2 regions of the Modestobacter sp. SYSU DS0904 genome follow, and region 2 is predicted to be linked to the other one. Evidence: riboswitches for the same ligand, from Rfam matches in the RefSeq annotation. Region 2 holds a riboswitch; the other holds the start of a gene.
The links. Region 2 has a riboswitch for cyclic di-AMP ahead of ACI79U_RS14150 (LysM peptidoglycan-binding domain-containing protein). Riboswitches for the same ligand answer to the same signal wherever they lie in the genome.
Positions count from the first base shown of each region.

Region 1: linked by a shared signal. The riboswitch ahead of ACI79U_RS04035 (C40 family peptidase) and the one ahead of ACI79U_RS14150 (LysM peptidoglycan-binding domain-containing protein) in region 2 are both predicted to bind cyclic di-AMP.

Region 1 covers NZ_JBJHAQ010000004.1:93,180-96,589, forward strand. The annotation lists gene ACI79U_RS04030 (DUF3817 domain-containing protein) at 1-270, opposite strand, end outside; gene ACI79U_RS04035 (C40 family peptidase) at 444-1,604, opposite strand; cyclic di-AMP (ydaO/yuaA leader) riboswitch at 1,620-1,789, opposite strand; gene ACI79U_RS04040 (GNAT family N-acetyltransferase) at 2,215-2,673, shown strand; gene ACI79U_RS04045 (phytoene desaturase family protein) at 2,670-3,410, shown strand, end outside.
Region 2 covers NZ_JBJHAQ010000021.1:34,531-37,940, forward strand. The annotation lists gene ACI79U_RS14145 (acyl-CoA dehydrogenase family protein) at 1-1,205, opposite strand, end outside; cyclic di-AMP (ydaO/yuaA leader) riboswitch at 1,496-1,669, shown strand; gene ACI79U_RS14150 (LysM peptidoglycan-binding domain-containing protein) at 1,671-2,432, shown strand; gene ACI79U_RS14155 (alpha-amylase family protein) at 2,557-3,410, shown strand, end outside.

The DNA.
Region 1 (3,410 bases), on a different contig from region 2:
GACCAGCGGCGGCACCGAGGCGGCCAGCGCGAGGACGGTGGTGCCGAGCGACCAGCGCAGCACCCGCCAGGCGACCAGCGTCACGACGACGTAGGCCACGAAGACCGCGCCGTGCACCGGGCCGAACACCTGGACCCCGAGCTCGGAGGTGCCCAGCACCCACTTCACGAACATCCCGGCGAGCAGGAGCGCCCAGGACACCGCCTCGGCGACGGCGACGACGCGGAACGTGCGGGCAACGGGGGCGGGGGCGAGCAGACGGGCAGCCACGACCGGGGACAACGAACCACCGGCGCCCCGGTCTCCCGGATGTGACGAAGGACCCCCTCCTCCCACCCTTCGCAGGCTCAGGGCGGGACCCGGGAGGGGCCGTTCCAGGGCCCAGAGACGACGGTGCCCCGGCCGCCGTGAGGCGACCGGGGCACCGTCGTGAGGCGCTGGCGTCAGCCGGCGATCCGCCGCATCGCGGTGATGCTGCCCATCACGTCGATGCTGGCGACCTTGACGACGTCGCCCGAGGTCGGCGCGTGCACCATCTGGCCGTTGCCGATGTAGATGCCCACGTGGCTGACCGGCGAGTAGAAGGCGATGACGTCGCCCGGCTGCAGCTCCCCGCGGGAGACCGCGCGGCCCATGGTCGCCTGCGCCCGGCTGGAGTGCGGCACCTTGATGCCGGCGGCGGCGTAGGCGTACTGCACCAGGCCGGAGCAGTCGAACGACCCCGGACCGGCCGCGGCCCAGACGTAGGGCTTGCCGCGCTGGGCCATGGCGGTGCTGACCGCGGTCGCCGCGGCGCCGCTGGAGGCGACCACCGGGGCGGACGGCGCCGGGGCGGCAGCCGGAGCCGAGCCGCGGGCGGCGTTGCTGCCCCCACCGGCGCGGGCCCCCGGAGCCGGGGCGGAGCCGGCGGCGGACCCGGCGGCCTGATCGGCCGCCGCGGCCTCGGCGGCCTCGGCGGCGTGCTGGCGCTCGGCCTCGGCCCGGGAGGCGGCCTGCTCCGCGGCGGAGAGCCGCTCGTACATCGCCTGGTACTCGGCGATCTGCTTGTTCAGGTCGGTGCGCTGCTTCTCGACCTGGTCCAGCTGGCGCTGCGCCTCGGTGGCGGCGGTCTCGGCCGCGGCCTGGGCCTCGGTGGCCTGCTCGTCGGCCGTGACGGCCTCGCCCAGGATGCCGTTGTTGTGGTCGGCGATGGAGCCCAGCGTGCCGACGCGGTCCAGCAGCTCGTCGGCGGAGTCGCTGGTCAGCATCGCCTGCAGGGTGCTCAGCTGGTCGCCGGTGTAGGCGCTGCGGGCGACCTCGCGGACCCGGTCCCGGGCGCCGACCAGGGCGGCCTCGGCGGCCTCGACCCGGGCGGCCGCGGCGTCGACCTCGGCCTGCTTGGTCTCGAGCTCGACCCGGGCGTCGTTGAACTGCTCGGTGACGACCTCGAGTTCGTGCGCGCGCTCGGCGACCAGGGTGGCCGCCTCGGCGGAGGTGGTGGGTTCGGCCGCGGCGGGCGCGGGGCTGAGCAGCGGGGCGGCCACGAGGGCGCCGGCGGCGAGGAGGGTGACGACCGCCCGGCGGGAGGTGGACCCGCGGCGGGCAGGGTTGAGCGAACTCGCCATGTTCGGCGGGTGGTCCTTTCTTCCAACGAGCCGCCTACCGAGTTAGCTGACGGGTTCGGGTGGGAAGACACCCGGCACCTGCGGCCCGGCTGGGCCGCGCGGTGCTTCACCCCAGTGCTGCGGTGGGTCCCCGGTCCCCTGGCCCGCCGGAGTGCACGGGCCGCGGAGTTCGGCGGCGGTCTGGTCGGTCGCCACCGAGGGGTGGCTGAGGAGCCCGTCCGGACCGTCGCCCACCGTAAGGGCGTTATGGGCTCGTGACAAAGGCTCATTGCGATTTTGTTGAGAAACTCCCGGCGTGTGCTCCAACACGCTCACCGAGCGTGACAGGCGCGCCGGATCGGGCGTGTCGGCCGTCTCGGACACCGCGGTCGGGCGGCCGACACGCTTCCCGAGCTGGGCACCCGGCCGGACGCGGGCAGCGCCCCCGACCGCGGCCGGGCCGGGGAACCCCGACCGCCGTCGGCGACCGTCCGTCACGCTCCGCGAGCAACGGCGCGGCTCAGCGCCGTCGTGGCTCCGCGGTCCCACGGCGCTCCCGGCGCGGCGCTCCCCGACCGCCGACCCGGAGCCTGCTAGCGGGGCCCGGAGCGCGGCGCGCCAGGATGGACCGGTGCCCACCCTCACCACCGCCCCCTGGGACGACCCCGACGTCGCCGCGCTGACCGCCGCCCAGCAGGTCGAGCTGCGCGCCCGCTACGACGGCACCGGCGAGCCGGGGGTGCCGCCGTCCGCCGCCGACGTCGCCGTGGTGCTGCTGGCCCGGGACGACGACGGCACCCCGATCGGCTGCGGCGCCCTGCGCCCGCTGGGCGCGGCGGAGGCCGAGATCAAGCGGATGTACGTGGTTCCCGGCGCGCGCGGCCGCGGGGTGTCCAAGCTGCTGCTCGCCGGGCTGGAGGCCGAGGCGGTGGCCCGCGGCTGGACGACGGTGCGCCTGGAGACCGGCGTCCGGCAGCCGGAGGCGATCGCGCTGTACACCTCGACGGGCTACCGGCCGATCGAGGCGTTCGGGCACTACGTGGGTGCCGACGACCCGCACGCGGTCTTCTTCGCCCGGGAGCTGGGGTGAGCACCGCGGCCCGGTACGACGCGATCGTCGTCGGCGGTGGGCACAACGGGCTGGTCGCCGCCGCCTACCTGCAGCGCGCCGGGTGGTCGGTGCTGGTGCTGGAGCGGCGGGACGTGCTCGGCGGCGCCGCGGTCAGCCAGCAGGTGTTCGGCGGGGTCGACGTCCGGCTGTCGGCGTACTCCTACCTGGTCAGCCTGCTGCCCGACCGGATCGTGACCGACCTGGCGCTGCCGGTCCGCCTGGTCGACCGGGCCGTCGCCTCGTACACCCCGCTGCACCGCGACGGCCGGCACCGCGGCCTGCTGGTGGAGCGGGACGAGGGGCCGGCGACGGCGGCGTCCTTCCGGGCGCTCACCGGTGGCGACGGCGAACTGGCCGGCTGGCAGCGGTTCTACGGCCGGCTGACCACCCTGGCCGAGGACCTGGCGCCCACCCTCACCGAGCCGCTGCCCGGCGAGGCGGAGCTCACCGGCCGGCTGCGCGACCCGGCCATCTGGCACGACCTGCGCGAGCGGCCGCTGGCCGACGTCGTCGCCGACCACCTGACCGACGACGACCTGCGCGGCATCGCCCTCACCGACGGGCTGATCGGCACCTTCGCCGACGTGCACGCCGCCGACGGGCTGGCCGGGCGGTGCTTCCTCTACCACCTGGTGGGCAACGGCACCGGCCGCTGGCGGGTGCCGGTCGGCGGCATGGGCACGGTCAGCGGCGCGATCGCCACCGCCGCCCGCGCC
Region 2 (3,410 bases):
ATGCCGGTGATGGCCCGGCCGACGACGAGGGCGTTCACGTCGTAGGTGCCCTCGTAGGTGTAGATGGCCTCGGCGTCGGCGAAGAACCGGGCGACGTCGTGGTCCAGCAGCACGCCGTTGCCGCCGACGACCTCCCGCGCCAGCGCGACCGTCTCGCGCATGCGGACCGACGTCCAGGACTTCGCCATCGCCGAGTCCTGGTCCCGGTAGACGCCGGCGTCCTGCTGCTGGGCCACGCGCACCGCCATGCCCAGCGAGGCCACCAGGTTGCCCAGCATCGTGGCCAGCTTCTCCTGCACGAGCTGGAAGCCGGCGATCGGCCGGCCGAACTGCACCCGGGAGCCGGCGTACCCCAGCGCGGCCTCGTAGGCCCCGGCCTGCACCCCGGCGGTGAACCAGGCGACGCCCGAGCGCATGGACCGCAGCAGGTCGGCCACGTCGCGGAAGGAGGTGATCCGGGCCAGCCGGTCCTCCTCGGGCACCCGCACCGCACGCAGGGTGATGTCGGAGTTCTGCACCATCCGCAGCGCCGTCTTGCCGGTGATGGTGGCCAGCTCGACCCCGGGCGCGTCCCGCGGCACGAGGAAGGCCTTGACCTGGCCGTCGGCGACGTCGCGGGCGACGACGGCAAGCACGTCGGCGAGGACGGCGCTGCCGATCCAGCGCTTCCGGCCGTCGAGCACCCACGTGTCGCCCTCCCTCCGGGCGGTGGTCTCCAGCCCGCCGGCGACGTCGGACCCGTGGTCGGGCTCGGTGAGGGCGAAGGCGCCCACCGCGGCGAAGGAGTCGACCCGGGGCAGCCACCGGCGGACCTGCTCGGCGCTGCCGCCGCGCTCGATGGTGGTGCGGAACAGCCCCGACTGGCCGTTGAAGAAGGTGGCCAGGGAGGCGTCGGTGCGGGCCAGCTCGAAGTTCCGGAACCCGGTGAACAGCGACCGGGTCGCCGCTCCGCCGGCGGTCAGCGACGGCGGGGCGATGAGGTCCAGCGCGGCCAGCGGGGCCACGAGCTGCGCCGGGAACTCCGCGCGCTCCCAGTACTCCGCCAGCAGCGGTCGCGCCTCGCCGTCCAGGAACCGGCGCAGCCGCCACAGCTGGCCGCGCTCCTCCTCGGTCAGCAACTGCTCGTAGCCGAGCGGGTCGCAGCCGGCGTAGAGCCGCTCCCCCGGCGCCACGGCAGCGCTCTCCCGGCCGGCGTGCTCGGTCATGCCTGCGTCGTCACCCATAGCTGCCCTTCGCTGCCGCGCCTGCCCGTCAGGCTCGACCCGTGCCACTTTCCACGACCGCGCACCAGCGGCGGTACCGGGGTCCACCACCCCGGACGGGCCGCGGTGCCCGGACGGCAGGCATCGACGACCGTGTCGGGCGTCTTTCCGGGCGCCGTCGGCGTGCCGTCCACGACGCGCCGCTGACGTGATCGGCACCACAGCGACACCGGGCGGTTCCAGAACATAACGTTCCGGTCACGCCCGCCTCGTGGGCGTGGCGCCGGTCCGCCAAACCCTGCCTGCCGGTCGTCATCCTGAGCATTCAGGGCAGGGGTGGGGGACCCACCGCACACGGCGCGCTGACACCACCAGCCAGCGCGCCTCGGGGTGAAGCCGGCATCGCCGGCCGGGCACCGATCGCCCGAACCCGACAGCTAACCCCGGCGGCGGTGATCGGAGATCACCATGTCTAAGCACCGCGCACCGCGTTTCGTCCGTACCCGTGAGGTCCTCGTGGGCCTCCCCGTCGTGGCGGGCGCCTCCGTCGTCACGCTCGGCGTCCTGAGCTCCCCGGCCCAGGCCCACCCCACCAGCCCGCCCCCCGCGGTCGTCGCTGCACCCGCAGCTGCGCAGGGGGACCAGTACACCGTCAAGCCGGGCGACACGATCGCCGCGATCGCCGCGGCCCACGGCCAGTCCTGGCGGGGGCTCTTCCAGCGCAACGCCGGGGTCATCGGCGGGAACCCGAACGCCATCACCCCGGGGCAGGTGCTGTTCCTCTCCGGCGTCGGGGCGGCTGCTCCCGCACCGGTACCGGCACCGGCACCGGTCCAGGCGCTGATCGCCGCGCCGCAGTCCGCGGTCGCCCGGATCACCAACACCGCGGGCCCGGTGCAGCCGCACGTGGCGTCCGCGGCGGACGCCGTCGTCAGCAACGTGCCGGGCGCCGGTGGTGTCACCATCGGCGGGACCCGGCCCGGCGCCGCCGACATGAACGGCCACCCCGCGGGGCTGGCACTGGACTTCATGGTCATGTCCGACGCCGCCCTCGGGGACGCGGTCGTCCAGTACCACGTCGCGAACTGGGACGAGCTGGGCGTGAAGTACATCATCTGGCAGCAGCGCATGCTCACCTCGCCGACGGGCTCCTGGAGCCCCATGGGCGACCGCGGCAGCGTCACGGCGAACCACTTCGACCACCCGCACGTGAGCTACCAGGCGCGCTGACCCGCCCGGCCCCGGTCGTCCGGAGCCGGACCCGCACCGACGGTGTCCCCTGCCCCTCCCGAGGGGCAGGGGACACCGGCCGTCTCCCCGGGTCGGACGCGGCCGACCGGGGTAGCGACGCGTCATGTTCGATCCGGCCGTCAGCGACCAGTGGTGGAAGAACGCCGTCGTCTACTGCGTGGACGTCGAGCGCTTCATGGACTCCGACGGGGACGGCGTGGGCGACTTCCGCGGCCTGACCCAGCGCCTGCCGTACCTCAGCGGGATGGGCATCACCTGCCTGTGGCTCCTGCCGTTCTACCCCTCGCCCCGGCGGGACAACGGCTACGACGTGGCCGACTACTACTCGGTCGATCCCCGCCTGGGCAGCCTCGGGGAGTTCGTCGAGTTCGTGCGCACCGCCCGCGACCTCGGCATCCGGGTCGTGACCGACCTGGTCGTCAACCACACCTCCAGCGAGCACCCGTGGTTCCGCGAGGCCCGCCGCAGCCGCGACGCCAAGTACCGCGACTGGTACGTCTGGTCCGACGAGCGGCCGGCGGAGGAGCGGAAGATCATCTTCCCCGACGAGGAGGACAGCAACTGGGCGTGGGACGAGGAAGCCGGTCAGTTCTACCTGCACCGCTTCTACTCGTCCGAGCCCGACCTCGACATCTCCAACCCCGACGTCCGGGACGAGATCCACCGGATCATGGGCTTCTGGCTGGAGCTGGGCGTCTCCGGCTTCCGGATCGACGCGGCGCCCTACCTCATCGGCGCCACCGGCATCGAGGACGAGATACCGCAGGACCCGCACGTCATCCTGGAGGACATGCGCGGGTTCCTCTCCCGCCGCCGGGGGGACGCGATCCTGCTGGGCGAGGTCAACCTCGACCCGGGCGAACGGGAGACGTTCTTCGGCGACGGGGGCGACCAGCTGACCTGCCTGTTCGACTTCATCATGTCCGGCACGATCTTCACCGCACTGGCCCGTCGCGA